Regions from separate parts of the Methylobacterium radiodurans genome, predicted to be linked through region 3. Evidence: predicted binding sites of a transcription regulator. Region 3 holds the regulator's gene; each other region holds the start of a gene.
What was found. Region 3 encodes PhoB, which activates phosphate uptake and scavenging genes when phosphate is short. Its sites were predicted from a motif close to TGTCATNNANCTGTCAT; they were not measured.
Positions count from the first base shown of each region.

Region 1 (4,943 bases), 920 kb from region 3:
ATGCCACGTTCAGGATCTTGCCGCGCAAGGGCAGGATCGCCTGGGTGGCCCTGTCGCGCGCCTGCTTGGCCGAGCCGCCGGCCGAGTCGCCCTCGACGATGAAGATCTCCGAGCCCGCGGTGCCCGCGGCCGAGCAGTCGGCGAGCTTGCCGGGCAGGCGCAGCTTGCGGGTGGCGGACTTGCGCGCAACCTCCTTCTCCTGGCGTCGGCGCAGGCGCTCCTCGGCGCGGTCGATCACCCAATCGAGGAGCTTGTTGGCCTGGGCCGGCGAGCCGGCGAGCCAGTGGTCGAAGGCGTCGCGGATCGCCGTCTCGACGATGCGCGAGGCCTCCACGGTGGCAAGCTTGTCCTTGGTCTGGCCCTGGAACTCCGGCTCGCGGATGAAGACCGAGAGCATGGAGGCGCAGGTCGCCATGACGTCGTCGGTGGTCACGGCCGTCATGCGCTTGGCCTGGTTCACGCGCTCGGCGTGCTCGCGCAGGCCCCGGAGCAGGGCGACGCGCAGGCCCGACTCGTGCGTGCCGCCCTCTGGCGTCGGGATCGTGTTGCAGTAGGAGTGCGAGACGCCGTCGTCCGCGACCGTCCAGGCCACCGCCCATTCGAGCGAGCCGTGGGAGCCCGGCTTCGTCACCTTGCCCGAGAAGATCGCGTCGGTGACGAGCTCCTTGCCGTCGATGTCGCGGGCCAGGTAATCCCGCAGGCCGCCGGGGAAGCGGTGCACGGCTTCCGGAGGCACGTCCGCCAGCCCCTCCAGCAGGGCGGGGGCACAGCGCCAGCGGATCTCGACGCCGCCGAACAGGTAGGCCTTGGAGCGCGCCATCTTGAACAGGCGGCGCGGATCGAACTTCAGCGAGCCGAAGATCTGCGCGTCCGGGTGAAAGCGCACCCGCGTGCCGCGCCGGTTCTGCACCCGGCCGACCGGCTCCAGGGCACTCACGGGGAGGCCACGCGAGAAGCTCTGGCGGTACAGGGTCTGGTTGCGGGCGACCTCGACCTCGAGGAGGTCTGAGAGCGCGTTCACCACCGAGATGCCGACGCCGTGCAGGCCGCCGGAGGTTTCGTAGACCTTCGAGTCGAACTTGCCGCCCGCGTGCAGCGTGGTCATGATGACCTCGAGCGCGGACTTGCCCGGGAATTTCGGGTGCGGGTCGACCGGGATGCCGCGGCCGTTGTCGGTGACGACGAGCGCCCCGCTCTCCTCCAGCTCCACCTCGATGAAGCTGGCGTGGCCCGCCACCGCCTCGTCCATCGAGTTGTCGATGACCTCGGCGAAGAGGTGGTGCAGCGCCCGCTCGTCGGTGCCGCCGATATACATGCCGGGCCGGCGACGGACCGGCTCCAGCCCCTCCAGCACCTCGATGGCCGAGGCGTCGTAGCCGCCCTCGGTCGCCTGCACGGCGGCGAGCGGCGGCACGGCGGCCGAGCCCTCGAGCTTGCGCCGCTCGGCCGGGCCCAGCAGCGGGGGCTTGCCCCCGGCGAAGAGATCGCGCGCGGTATCGCTCACGCGACGGCTCCGCGATGCAGGTTTGGCGGCACCGGCCGCGGTGGGAGAACGTGCAGCATTCGCCTTCATCCTCTGACTGTACCGGAACAAACCGGAAACAGAAAGGGGCCATCGCACCGCGGGAGGCGGAATCGGATCCCGATCCGCGCGGTGCACGTCACCCCATGACATGGGATGGGGTTGGTTAAGAAGGCCTGATCGCGGCGGGGCGGGGGCGCGAGGGCGTCAGGTGCCGACGCGACCGCCACCGCGCCGGGTGATCGCCACGACGGCTGGACGCGGCGGCAGGTTCGGGTCGAAGTCCGGCCAGCGGGTCGCGGGCCGCTCGAAGGTGGCGGGCTCGGCCTTCGGGTCCTCCTCGTCGGCCTCGCCGGGGTGCTGGACGGCCACGAAGAAGGTGGTGTCGTCCGGCGTGAAGTAGGGCCCGCACATCTCGGCGCCGGTCGGCACCTGGAAGAAGTGCTTGCCCGTGCCGCGCCCCGGCCCCTCCGTCTCCATCGCCCAGATGCCGTCGGTGCGGCCCGTGCGGCCAGCCGAATTGCCGTCGGTGGCGACCCAGAGCCGGCCCTGGCCGTCGACCGAGCAATTGTCCGGCATGCCGAACCAGCCGTCCCTTGTCGTCGCCGACGAGAAGGTGGCGCCGACCGCCGCGATCGCCGGATCGCCGCAGCGGACCAGCACCTCCCAGGCAAAACCCGGCGCGGCGTAGTCCCGTCCGTCCGGGCTAAGCTCCACGATGTGGCCGAAGCGGTTGTCGGGCCGCGGGTTGGCGGCATCGACCTGATCGGCCTTGCGCTTCGAATTGTTGGTCAGCATCACGTAGACCTTGCCGGTCTTCGGATTGGCCTCGACATCCTCCGGCCGGTCCATCTTGGTGGCACCGAGGAGGTCGGCGGCGCGCCGCGTCTCGACCAGCACGTCTGCCTGATCGCGAAAGCCGTTCTCGGGGGTCAGCGGGCCCTGGCCGTGGACGAGCGGCAGCCACGCGCCGCGCCCGTCCGCGTCGAAGCGGGCGACGAAGAGCGTGCCGCGGTCGAGGATGTCCCGGTTGGCGCTCCTATCCTGCAGATCGACCTTCGCCTCCGTGACGAAGCGGTAGACGTAGTCGAAGCGCTCGTCGTCGCCCTGGAACACGACGTAGCGCCCGTCGGCCGCCAGGATACCGGCCGCGCCCTCGTGCTTGAACCGGCCCATGGCGGTGCGCTTCTTCGGCACCGAGGCCGGGTCGAAGGGGTCGATCTCAACCACCCAGCCGAAGCGGTTCGGCTCGTTCGGCTCGGCCCCGAGATCGAAGCGCTCGTGGTACTTGCCCCAGGCGTAGAGGTTGCCGGGCATGCCGAGGCGCTTGTGATTGCGCGCCTCCGGCGAATCCGCGGCGAGCTTTCCGCCGAAATAGTAGTTGATGTTCTCCTCGCAGGTGAGCCACGTGCCCCAGGGCGTGGTGCCACCCGCGCAGTTGTTGATCATGCCGAGCACCTGCCGGCCCTCGGGGTCGGCCTTGGTGCGCAGGCGGTCCGAGCCGGAGGCGGGGCCGGTGAGCGTCATCGGGGTCGTCGCGGTGATGCGGCGGGCGTACCGGGAATCCGGCACCACCTGCCAGCGGCCGTCCACCCGCTTCACCTCGATTACCGAGCCGCCGTGGGCCGCCATCTCGATGTCGACGAGGTCCTGAGACATGCCGGCGAAGGCCGCCTTGCCGTCCTGCCGGCCGAGGCCGGGAAACATCAGCTCCTCGTTGGTGTACTCGTGGTTGACCACGAGCAGGCCGTGGGCCGCCGGGTCGGCGGCGCCCGGCAGCGGGAAATAGCCGATGAAGTCGTTGTTGTAGCCGAACTGTCGGGCTTGCGCCTCCGGCGTCTGGTTGCGCGGGTCGAAGGCGGGCGCGCCGGGCAGCACGGGATCGCCCCAGCGGATCAGGATCTCGGCATCGTGACCCGCCGCGACGTGGTGACGCTCGTCGGAGCCGGCCGGCAACTCGGCGAAGGGGAACGGCGAGGCGGCTTCGCGGGGGGCGCCCTGCGCCGCCGCCAGCGCGCGCGGCGCGACCACGGCGCTGATCGCCCCGACCGCGAGGGCCCCACGCAGCAGGTCGCGCCGGTGGAAGCGGGTGGCCACCACTTCGCCGAGCGTCGGGTTCGGGCTCGCGTTCGAGCCCGCATCCTCGGCGGCCTCGGCGGCCTGCGAGCGGTTGAGGTTCGTCATCGGATACTGTCTCCGGATCGTCGCACAGGCCCGCTATAGCGCCGACATGGCACTGCGATGACGCGGCCGACCGGAACCCGGAGCGGGCTGTGCGCGTTTTCTCTGGCAAAGCTTCGCCGTATCCGCGCCGGGCGGACGTCAGGAGCACAGATCGGGAGCCGGACGCCATGACGAAGACCGACGCCGACACGCGTCGCGCCAGCCTCCAGCGCGCCGAGCGGGCCGCCGGCGAAGCCTTCGGCTGGCCCGAGACCCCTGTCGAGGCGGTACGCCGCTCGCTTCTTCTCAACCCGACGACGATCGCCGCCGCGACCGCCGTCACCACGGTCGCCGCGACGCTGACCTACTTCGTCTGAGGCCGCGCGACCGGAGATCTCGCGCACGGCGCGCCGATCGCCTATCTCCCCCGCATGAGCGACGACGTGACCTCCGACTGGCTCAGCGACGAGCCCGGCCGCCCCGACCCGATGCGGGCGGCCCGTGCCCAGACCAAGCCCACCCTGCCGAAGCGCTTCTACAAGGAGGCGGCCTTCTCGGAGGGAGAGCATGGCTATCGCCTCACCCTCGATGGGCGCCCGGCCAACACGCCGGGCCGCAACCCGCTCGCCGGGCCGAACCGCGACCTCGCCGCGATCCTGGCGGCGGAATGGGGGGCGCAGGCCGAATTCATCGATCCTGCCACCATGCCGGTGACGCGGCTGGTCAACACCACCCTCGATGGGGTCGCGCCACGCCTGGAGGCCGTGGCAGAGGATCTGGCGGCTTATGCGGGCACGGATCTCGTTGCCTACAGGGCGGACGCGCCGGAGCGCCTCGTGGCCGATCAGGCCCGTGCCTGGGACCCGGTGCTCGACTGGGCCCGCGACACCTTCGGTGCCCGCCTGATCCTGAGCGAGGGCGTGATGCACGTGACGCAGCCGGAGGCGAGCGTCGCGGCTCTGCGCAAAGCGGTGCTCGTGATCGACAATCCCTACCGGCTGGCCGCGCTCCACACGCTGACGACGCTCACCGGCTCTCTCCTGATCGCGCTCGCGGTGCTGCACGGGCGGCTGACGCCCGAGGAAGCCTGGGCGGCGGCCCATGTGGACGAGACCTACCAGGCCGCCGTCTGGGGGGCTGACGCGGAGGCCGAGGAGCGCCTCGCCAAGCGCCGCACCGAGTTCGATGCCGCGGCGGTCGTGGCCGCGCTCGCCGATTGATCTTCCGTCTAAAAGGCCGGTTTCCGCCCGGAAATTCT
Region 1 covers NZ_CP029551.1:5,321,478-5,326,420, reverse strand. The annotation lists gene parE (DNA topoisomerase IV subunit B) at 1-1,504, opposite strand, end outside; gene DK427_RS24980 (PhoX family protein) at 1,730-3,706, opposite strand; gene DK427_RS24975 (hypothetical protein) at 3,874-4,062, shown strand; gene DK427_RS24970 (ATP12 family chaperone protein) at 4,117-4,905, shown strand.
Region 1: the regulator PhoB is predicted to act here: its motif matches at 3,753-3,769, upstream of DK427_RS24980 (PhoX family protein).

Region 2 (4,943 bases), 1.1 Mb from region 3:
GCCGTAGCCGACATTGCGCTCCCAGCCGTAGCCCGGGTGGCGGTGGGCGAGGCGGCGCATCAGGTCGTCGCGCACCGTCTTGGCGACGATCGAGGCGGCGGCGATCTGCGGCACCAGCCGGTCGCCGCCGATCACCGCGCGGCAGGGCAGGGCCAGGCCCGGCACGCCGTCGCGCCCGTCGACCAGCACAGGGGCGACGAGGGCAAGCCGCAGCACCGCGCGCCGCATGGCGTCGAGGGTCGCGACCCGCACGTTCAGGCGATCGATCAGCGCCCGCGAGCCCGCCGCCACCGCAACGCGCCCGTGCGCCCGGATCAGGGGCGTGAGGCGCTCGCGCACGGGTTCCGGCACGCGCTTGCTGTCGTCGAGCCGCGCCAGCAGGTCGCCGGGCAGGGCTGCGGGGTCGAACCAGACCGCCGCGACCACAACGGGGCCGCACAGCGCACCGCGTCCCACCTCGTCGCAGCCGATCGCGGCCGGATATCGGGCGGCCTCGGCCGGGTCGAAAGGGGGCATGGCGGCGTCCTGCGTCGCGGGCGTGATACGCGAACGCGCGGCGCAACGGAATGCCGGCCCTCGACTGCCAGCGCGCAGCGGGACGACGCGCGGAGCATCCATGACCGCTCGCGGCACCGCACCAATCGCTCGAGCGGTCGGCGGACCCTGCGCGCTCAAGGCCCGAGCCGGGAATGCGCGCAGCAACGCGAAACCCTGTGGATCGAAGCATGCGCTCTCGCATGAACGTAACATGCGAGACTCAGACACCTCGCGACGATAAAAAGCTTCTACGCTACCGCCAAGGATCGAGAACTTCGCAGCATCGCTTGCCGATGCTTTGGGCGAATGCGGGACTTTACGCATTGACGGACGAAAATTAAGCCACTAGATTCGAGATAGTACAATTGTACTACAGAAGATACGTTTGCATCAGAACTTTCGTCTATAAATGCACGCTTCAATCAAAAATAGAAGTTTTGCGCCCGCCTCAACCAGGGCAGCGCGCTTCTCCCGGGCAGCCGATGCCGTTCACGGCAATCTCGGGCACGCGCACGGAGAGGCGGCATGATGCCCGCGCACACTCCTCGGCCGGCCCACTACCCGCCCGCCGCCCCGCTGACGGCCGAGGCGATCCTGGCCCATCCGGACTTTCCGGAGGCGCGCCGCGTCTTCATCGCGGAGCACAGGAAGGTCTACGATTCCGAGGTCTTCCCGGGCCGTTTCGGCGCCGATGTCGGGCGCGTGACGACGCTCGCCATCATCGTCTGCCTGTACGCGAACTACGTGCGCGCGGACCGCGAGACCTGGCCGACCCTGACGAAGCTGAAGACCACGGTGGCCCGCTTCGGCTTCGCCAGCCCGAGGCTGATCGACACCTTCGTTGCACGCCTGGTCCAGACGGGCGACCTCGTGCTGCGGAAGCAGCCCGACGACAGCCGCGTCAGGCTCCTGTGCCCCACCGAGAAGCTGCTCGCCTGGGACCGCGAGTGGATGGCGGCCCACTACGCGGCCCTGGACCTGCTCTATCCGGAGCCCGGGTTTCCTCTTGCCCGGCAGCGCGACGCCGCGTTCCAGACCGCCCACGCCAAATGCGCGATCGACGCCTTCGACGGCATCATCGCGATGATCTGGAGCAACATGGATCTCGTGTTCTTCCTGAGCAGCACGAGCGCCCTCATCATCCTGCTCTCGGTCCTCGACAGGAGCGGCGCGGACGCGGAGAACCACTTCCAGGAGTCGGATCTCGGCGAACTCGCGAAGAGCTTCAGCGTCTCCCGGAGCCACATCCGCAACATCCTGGCGGCGGCGCAGGAGATCGGGTTCCTGACCCGCTCCGGACCGCGCAAGACGCTCTGGCAACTCACCCCCCGCCTGGTCTCGGCCTTCGACCGCTTCATCGCCGACAGCCTCGTCCACAGCGACGTGACCTACCGGCTCGGCCTGCGCGGCCTCGCGGAGGCGGGCGCGGCAACCGTCGCGGCCTAGGTCTCGGGAGACCGCCCCTCAACGCAGCCCGGCCAGGGCCGGTGCGCCCCGGGCGGACGTCCCCTCCAGCGCGTGGGCGCTCGCGATGTTGCCGAAGAACTGGCGCGCGCTCTCGGCCCAGGTGTGGCGCAGGGCCTCCGCGCGGGCGGCCTCGCGCGGGACGGCGAGCGCCGCGAGCGCCGCCGCGCGTAGGTCGGCGTCGAGGATGCCGGCCCGCGTGCCGCCGATCACGTCGAGCGGGCCGGTGACCGGGAAGGCCGCGACCGGCGTGCCGCAGGCGAGCGCTTCGAGCAGCACGATGCCGAAGGTGTCGGTGAGGCTCGGGAAGACGAAGACGTCGGCGCCCGCGTAGATCCGCGCGAGCGCCGCCCCGGTGCGCGTGCCGAGGAAGCGCGCGCCCAGGCCCAGACCTTCGAGCCGCGCCCGGTCCGGCCCGTCGCCGACGACGACGCGGCTGCCCGGAAGGTCGAGCCGCAGGAAGGCCTCGACGTTCTTCTCCACCGCGAGCCGGCCGACGAACAGGAAGATTGGCCGGGGCAGGTCGGCGAGTTCCGCCGGCAGGGCCTCGCCCGGTTCGGCCGGTCGGAACAGCTCCGTGTCGACGCCGCGGGTCCAGCGCATCAGGTTGGCGAAGCCCCGCTCGCTCAGTTCCCGCTCCAGGGAGGGCGTGCTCACCATGGTGCCGCAGGCCGCGCCGTGGAAGCGGCGCAGCCACGCGTAGCTCCAGGCCTCCGGCACCGGCAGCCGGGCCGAGAGGTACTCGGGAAAGCGCGTGTGGTAGCTCGTGGTGAAGGGCCGCCCCCGCGCCAGGCAGTGGCGCCGCGTGGCGTAGCCCACCGTCCCCTCGGTGGCGACGTGGACATGGGTGGGGCTGAGCCCGTCCCAGCGCGCCGCGACCTTGCGGCGGGTGGCGTGGGCCAGCCGGATCTCGGGATAGCCCGGCAGCGGCACCGAGCGGAAATCCTGGTGGGTCAGCAGCACCGTGTCGAAGCCGTGCGCACGTCCGGCCTCGACCATGTGCTGGAGCGAGCGCACGACGCCGTTGACCTGCGGGTGCCACGCGTCTGTGGCGATGAGGAGCCGCCTCACGCGACGGCCCGCCGCCCGGGCAGCGCCGGCTCCTCGGCGGGCGGCTCGGCCTCCGCCGCCGCGCGGGCCCGCAGGATGCTCGGATAGTGCAGCACCTCCATGCGGCCATCGTAGTGCTCGACGATCGCCGTGCAGGATTCCACCCAGTCGCCCGTGTTGAGGTAGCGCAGGCCCGCGATCTCGCGGTTGGCGGCGTGGTGGATGTGGCCGCAGATCACCCCGTCCGCGCCCTGGCGCCTCGCCTCGTCGGTGAGGAACTCTTCGAACTGGCCGATGAAGTTGACGGCGTTCTTCACCTTCAGCTTGGCCCAGGCCGAGAGCGACCAGTAGGACAGGCCGAGCCGGCGGCGGACCCGGTTGAGACCCGTATTGACCCAGAGCGCGAAGGTGTAGGCGCCGTCGCCCAGATGCGCGAGCCAGCGGGCGTGGCGCACCACCATGTCGAACTGGTCGCCGTGGATGACGAGATAGCGCCGGCCGTCCGCGGCTTCGTGGATGCGGCTCTCGGCGATCTCGATCCCGCCGAAGGTGGTGCCGATATAGTCGCGCAGGAACTCGTCGTGGTTGCCCGGCACGTAGACGATGTGGGCGCCCTTGCGGACCTTGCGCAGCAGCTTCTGCACCACGTCGTTGTGGCCTTGCGGCCAGTACCAGCCCGAGCGCAGCTGCCAGCCGTCGACGATGTCGCCGACGAGGTAGATCACGTCGGCGTCGTAGTCCTTGAGGAAATCGAGGAGCAGCCCGGCCTGGCAGCCCTTCGTGCCGAGATGCGTGTCGGACAGGAACAGCGTCCGAACGCGCACGGTCTCCGGCTCCTCGCTCACGCGCGCATCCCGCATCCCGCGCCTCCCGCTGTGGCGAGCGGGAGCCAAACCGGAATCCGATATCAGTTTGATGACGCGCCCCGGTCGCGACCGGGGGAGGCTTCAGCGGCCTGCGCCCGCGCCCCATCCCCAAAGATGAAGCCGACGGGGAGCACCCGGCAGCAGAGAGACCGTCGATCGCTGCACTGCGTACGTTGCGCTGCAGCAAAGATCAGTCAATCGAGCGTTCCCGACCGGGCCGGAAAGGCAAATTTTTTTTCCAGTGTCGCGAAGTTTTTCCGGTTTTCTTTCCGTGACTTGGCCGTCCATAATCACGCCCGGCCGAGTGGCGGCGTGGACCGCCCTCGAATCGGCGGGACGACCGAGAGGAAGGTGTCGATGACGCGGCGAGGCGCTTGAAAGCGCGACCCGGCCGTCGCAGGATGGGCGGGGCACATCGGAGGCGACCGGCATGCAGGCATGCCGCGACGCGAGCGGCGCGAGGCCGCCACGCCGCTCCGCGTGACCGACCATCCGAACAGGCAGACTCGCCCGGGCGACCGGACGGCGACGCCCCGCCCGGCAGGCCTCCCCGCGCATCGCCCGGTCCGCGCACGACCCGACATCGCCGGACGCGAAGCCGGCAGTTCATGACCTAGGGAATTGGAGGAAACATCATGGCGGCAACCAGACGCCCCGGTCGCAATCACCTCTTCGTGCCGGGCCCGACCAACATCCCGGACCGGGTCCAGCGCGCGATGCTGGTGCCCTCCGAGGACCATCGCTCGGTCGATTTCCCGGCGCTGACCAAGCCGCTCTTCGAGGACACCAAGAAGGTCTACGGCTCGACCGACGGCACGATCTTCCTGTTCCCGGCCTCCGGCACCGGCATCTGGGAATCGGCGCTGACCAACACGCTCTGCCGCGGCGACAAGGTGCTGACCTCGCGGTACGGCCAGTTCAGCCACCTCTGGATCGACATGGCCCAGCGCATCGGGCTCGACGTCGTCGTGCAGGAGGAGGCCTGGGGCACCGGCGCCGACCCGCAGAAGATCGAGGAGGCCCTGC
Region 2 covers NZ_CP029551.1:3,297,772-3,302,714, forward strand. The annotation lists gene DK427_RS15500 (ribonuclease HII) at 1-516, opposite strand, end outside; gene DK427_RS15505 (hypothetical protein) at 1,063-1,983, shown strand; gene DK427_RS15510 (glycosyltransferase family 4 protein) at 2,002-3,072, opposite strand; gene DK427_RS15515 (UDP-2,3-diacylglucosamine diphosphatase) at 3,069-3,896, opposite strand; gene DK427_RS15520 (aminotransferase class V-fold PLP-dependent enzyme) at 4,553-4,943, shown strand, end outside.
Region 2: the regulator PhoB is predicted to act here: its motif matches at 3,956-3,972, upstream of DK427_RS15515 (UDP-2,3-diacylglucosamine diphosphatase).

Region 3 (4,943 bases):
AAGGCGGCCTTCTTCCCCTACTCGGAGACCGCGCTCGACAACGCCGCCGAGCAGGCGCTCGCGGTCGATGCGAGCGGCATCCATATCACCCTCACCCGCGCCAACCCGGCCGAGCCCGCCCCCGCGACGCTGCCGGGCGTGCTGACGATCGAGCAGGATACGGGCAGCGGCCCGGTGCGCCGCGCGTTGGCGATCGGCGAGGAGGCGCCCCCGCCCGCGCCGAGCCAGATCCCCGCGGGTGCCGCACCGGCGACGCCGACCGTCTCCGGCGACGAGGCGCCGACGCTGCTGGCCGCCGCGCTGCTGGCCTTCCTCGGCGGCCTCGTCCTCAACCTGATGCCCTGCGTCTTCCCGGTCCTCTCGATCAAGGTGCTGGGGCTGGTGAAGCACGCGGGCGAGCGGCCCGAGCGCGTGCGTCTGCACGGGCTCGCCTACACGGCGGGAGTCCTGGCGAGCTTCCTCCTGCTCGCCGGCCTGCTGATCGTCCTGAAGGGCGGGGGCGCCGGGCTCGGCTGGGGCTTCCAACTCCAATCGCCGGTCTTCGTGGCGGCGCTGGCCTACCTGCTCCTGGCGATGGGCCTCAGCCTGTCGGGGGCGGTGCATCTCGGCGGCCGCGTCGCCGGGATCGGCGATCGCCTGACCCGGCGCGCGGGGCTCGAGGGCTCGTTCTTCACCGGCGTGCTGGCGACCGTGGTGGCGACGCCCTGCACCGCGCCCTTCATGGGCACGGCGGTCGGCTTCGCGCTGACCCAGTCGGCGCCTGCCGCGCTCCTCGTCTTCGCGAGCCTCGGGCTCGGCCTCGCCCTGCCCTTCCTCCTACTCACCCTTTGGCCGGCCGCGCTCCGCCTGATGCCGCGGCCGGGCGCCTGGATGGACGTGCTGAAGCAGGCGCTCGCCTTCCCGGTCTACGCCACCGTGGCCTGGCTCGTCTGGGTGCTGGCCCAGCAGGTCGGGCCGCAGGGCCTGCTCGCGGCCCTGTTCGGCCTCGTCCTCGTGGGCTTCGCGGCCTGGGCCTGGGAGCGCGGGCGCGACAGTGCGGCGCTCCCGGCCCGCGCCGCCCGCGGCCTCGCCGTGCTGGCGGTGATCGGCGCCGCGGCGATCGGCCTGACGCTCGGGCAGGACCGCGCCACCGCGGCCGCCGAGATGCGGGCGGAGGGCGTCGAGCCCTTCTCGCAGGGCCGCCTCGACGCGCTGCTCGCCGAAGGACGGCCGGTCTTCGTGAACATGACGGCGGCGTGGTGCATCACCTGCCAGGTCAACGAGCGCATCGCGCTCTCGACCGGGGCGGTCCGCGCCGCGATGCGTGCGCGGGGTGTGGCCTACCTCAAGGGCGACTGGACCAACCAGAACCCCGAGATCACCCGCCTGCTGGAGCGGCACGGCCGCAGCGGCGTGCCGCTCTACCTGCTCTACACCGGCCGGGCCGAGCCGCACGTGCTGCCGCAGATCCTGACCGAGGGCGGCGTGCTCGGCTGGCTGGAACGGGTCGGACCCGAGCGAAGCGCGGCGGAGGGCGTATCAGGGAGGGGCTGAGGGGCGTTCATACACCGGTCGGTCATCCGTCTGGATCCCGCGCATCCCTCTCCCCGCCGTGCGGGGAGAGGGCTTCGGCGACCCTGTCGTCGTCGAAGCGAGGCGGCGCATCGATCCCGGAGGGATCGACCCGATGGTGAGGGGGCGGCTCAGGCACAGCCTCTTCCGTTTAAGCCCCCTCACCGCCGCTGCGGCTTCGCCTCCGCTTCCTGTCTGCACGACAGGGTGCAGACAGGCGTCTCCCCGCGCGCGGGGAGAGGGAGAGCCGCGGGTGGATGAAGAGGATCTACCGGAACGCCCTCACGCCTCAGCGGAAAACGTCTCGTCGAAGGCGTAACCCGAACCCCGCACGGTGCGGATCGGGTCGGGCTGGCGCGGGCGGTTGAGGGCCTTGCGCAGGCGGCCGACATGCACGTCGACCGTGCGCTCGTCGATGTAGACGTCGTGGCCCCAGACCCCGTCGAGGAGCTGCTCCCGCGAGAAGACCCGACCGGGGCTCTGCATCAGGAACTCGAGCAGCTTGAACTCGGTGGGTCCGAGATGGATCTCGTGCCCGCTGCGGCGGATGCGGTGGCTCACCCGGTCGAGCTCGATGTCGCCCGCCGCCAGGAGGTCGGCGACGTGGGCGGGCTTGGCCCGGCGCAGGAGCGCGCGCACCCGGGCGAGCAGCTCCGGCACCGAGAACGGCTTGACGATGTAGTCGTCCGCGCCCGTGCCGAGGCCGCGGATGCGGTCGCCCTCCTCGCCCCGGGCGGTCAGCATGATGATCGGCAGGCGCTCGGTCTCGCGCCGCGCCCGGACCCGGCGGCACAGCTCGATCCCCGAGAGGCCGGGCAGCATCCAGTCGAGCAGGATCAGGTCGGGCTGCTGCTCGGCGAGCTTCAGCTCGGCCTCGTCGCCGCGCGCCGCCGCATCGACCTCGAAACCCTCGGCCTCGAGGTTGTAGCGCAGGAGCGTGGTCAGCGCCTCCTCGTCCTCGACGATCAGGATACGCGTGCGCATGCGGGGACTCTGGATACTCAGCCCTGTCCGGGCGTGACGGTGGCGTAGTTCGAGGCGTCGTTCTTCGGCCGGTCGCCGGTCGGCGTCTCGCCGGTGGCGAGGTACTGGATCGTCTCGGCGATGTTGGTGGTGTGGTCGCCGATGCGCTCGACGTTCTTGGCGCAGAACAGCAGGTGCGTGCAGAACGAGATGTTGCGCGGATCTTCCATCATGTAGGTCAGGAGCTCGCGGAACAGCGAGTTGTAGAGCGCGTCGATCTCGCCGTCGCGCTCCCAGACGTCCTGCGCGGCCTTCACGTCGCGGCTGCCGTAGGCGTCGAGCACGTCCTTGAGCTGGCCTTCCGCGAGGTCGCTCATGTGCTGCACGCCCAGGATGATCTTCTGGCCGACCGCCTGGTCGCTGATCGCCACCACGCGCTTGGCGACGTTCTTGGCCAGATCCCCGATCCGCTCCAGGTCGCCCGAGACGCGGATCGCCGAGATCGTCTCGCGCAGGTCGATGGCCAGCGGCTGGCGCTTGGCGATGAGGAGGACCGAGCGCTCCTCGATCTCGTGCTGGAGCGTGTCGAGCCGCTTGTCGGCCGCGATCACGGCCTGCGCGAGCGTCGCGTCGCGGCGCACGAGCGCGTCGGTCGCCTCGGTCACCATCTTCTCGGCGATGCCGCCCATCTCGGAGATCGAGCGGCGCAGGTTCTCCAGATCGGCGTCGTAGGAGCTGACGATGTGACCGGGCATGGCGGTGTCCTCGGGACGGGAGATCGGGCGTGAGGCAGGCCGAGGCTCAGCCGAAGCGGCCGGTGATGTAGTCCTGCGTCTGCCGCTTCTCCGGGTTCATGAAGATGCGGTTGGTCTGGCCGAACTCGACGAGCTCGCCGAGGTACATGAAGGCGGTGAACTGCGAGATGCGGGCCGCCTGCTGCATGTTGTGCGTGACGATGGCGATGGTGAACTCGTCGCGCAGCTGCTCGATCAGCTCCTCGATGCGGCCCGTCGAGATCGGGTCGAGGGCCGAGGTCGGCTCGTCGAACAGGATGACTTCCGGGCGCTGGGCCACCGTGCGGGCGATGCAGAGGCGCTGCTGCTGGCCGCCGGACAGGCCCATGCCGGACTGCTTGAGCTTGTCCTTCACCTCGTCCCAGAGCGCGGCCTTGCGGAGCGCCGACTCGACCCGGGCATCGAGTTCGGACTTCGGCAGCTTCTCGTAGAGGCGCATGCCGAAGGCGACGTTGTCGTAGATCGACATCGGGAAGGGCGTCGGCTTTTGGAACACCATGCCGACGCGCGAGCGCAGCTCGTTCAGGTCGATCCTCGGGTCGAGGATGTTCTCGCCGTCGAGCAGGATCTGCCCTTCCGCGCGCTGCTCCGGATAGAGGCTGTAGATCCGGTTGAAGGTGCGCAGCAGCGTGGACTTGCCGCAGCCCGAGGGGCCGATCAGCGCGGTCACCTGCCGGTCGTGGAAGTTCAGGTTGATGTTCTTCAGGCCGTGGAACTGGCCGTAGTAGAAGTTCAGGTCCTTCACGGCGATCCGGACGGGTGCCCCCGCATCGGCCTTGGCGCGGGCGGCGGGCTGGGTCACGGACTCTTCGGCGGCGATCGCTGCGGCGTTGCTCATGGGATCGGTCCTTCGAACTCGGCGTCTCAGCGGGCGCGCTGCGGCTTGATCACCACGCGGGCGATCACCGACAGGGCCAGGATGGTCACGGTGATGAGGAGCGCGCCGGCCCAGGCGAGCTGCTGCCAGTTGGGATAGGGCGAGAGCGCGAACTGGTAGATCATCACCGGCAGGTTCGCGACGCCGCCCATCAGGTTGGCGTTGAACCAGCTGTTGTTGTTGAGCGCGGTGAAGAGGAGCGGCGCGGTCTCGCCGGCGATGCGGGCGAGCGCCAGGATGATGCCGGTGACGATGCCGGCGGACGCCGCCCGCCAGGTCACACTGCGGATGACGATCGAGGCGGGCGCGCCGAGCGCCGCGCCCGCCTCGCGGAGCGTGCCCGGCACGAGGCGCATCATGTCCTCGGTGGTGCGCACGATGACGGGCGTGGCGATGATGGCGAGCGCCACCGCGCCGGCCCAGCCCGAATAGGTCCCCATCGGCCGCACCATCAGGGTGTAGACGAACAGGCCGATCAGGATCGAGGGCGCCGAGAGCAGGATGTCGTTGAGGAAGCGGATCACGTCCGCGAGCTTCGAGCCGCGGCCGTACTCGGCGAGGTAGGTCCCGGCCATCACGCCGATCGGCGTCGCGATCAGGATGCCGATGAAGGTCATCACGAGGCTGCCGAGGATCGCGTTGGCGATGCCGCCGCCCTCGCTGCCGGGGCCCGGTGTCGGCTGGGTCAGCAGCGTCGGCGAGAGGCCCTTCAGGCCCTCGACGATCAGCATGAGCAGGATCGAGCCGAGCACGATCGC
Region 3 covers NZ_CP029551.1:4,396,781-4,401,723, forward strand. The annotation lists gene DK427_RS20615 (protein-disulfide reductase DsbD domain-containing protein) at 1-1,533, shown strand, start outside; gene phoB (phosphate regulon transcriptional regulator PhoB) at 1,834-2,535, opposite strand; gene phoU (phosphate signaling complex protein PhoU) at 2,553-3,269, opposite strand; gene pstB (phosphate ABC transporter ATP-binding protein PstB) at 3,316-4,146, opposite strand; gene pstA (phosphate ABC transporter permease PstA) at 4,173-4,943, opposite strand, start outside.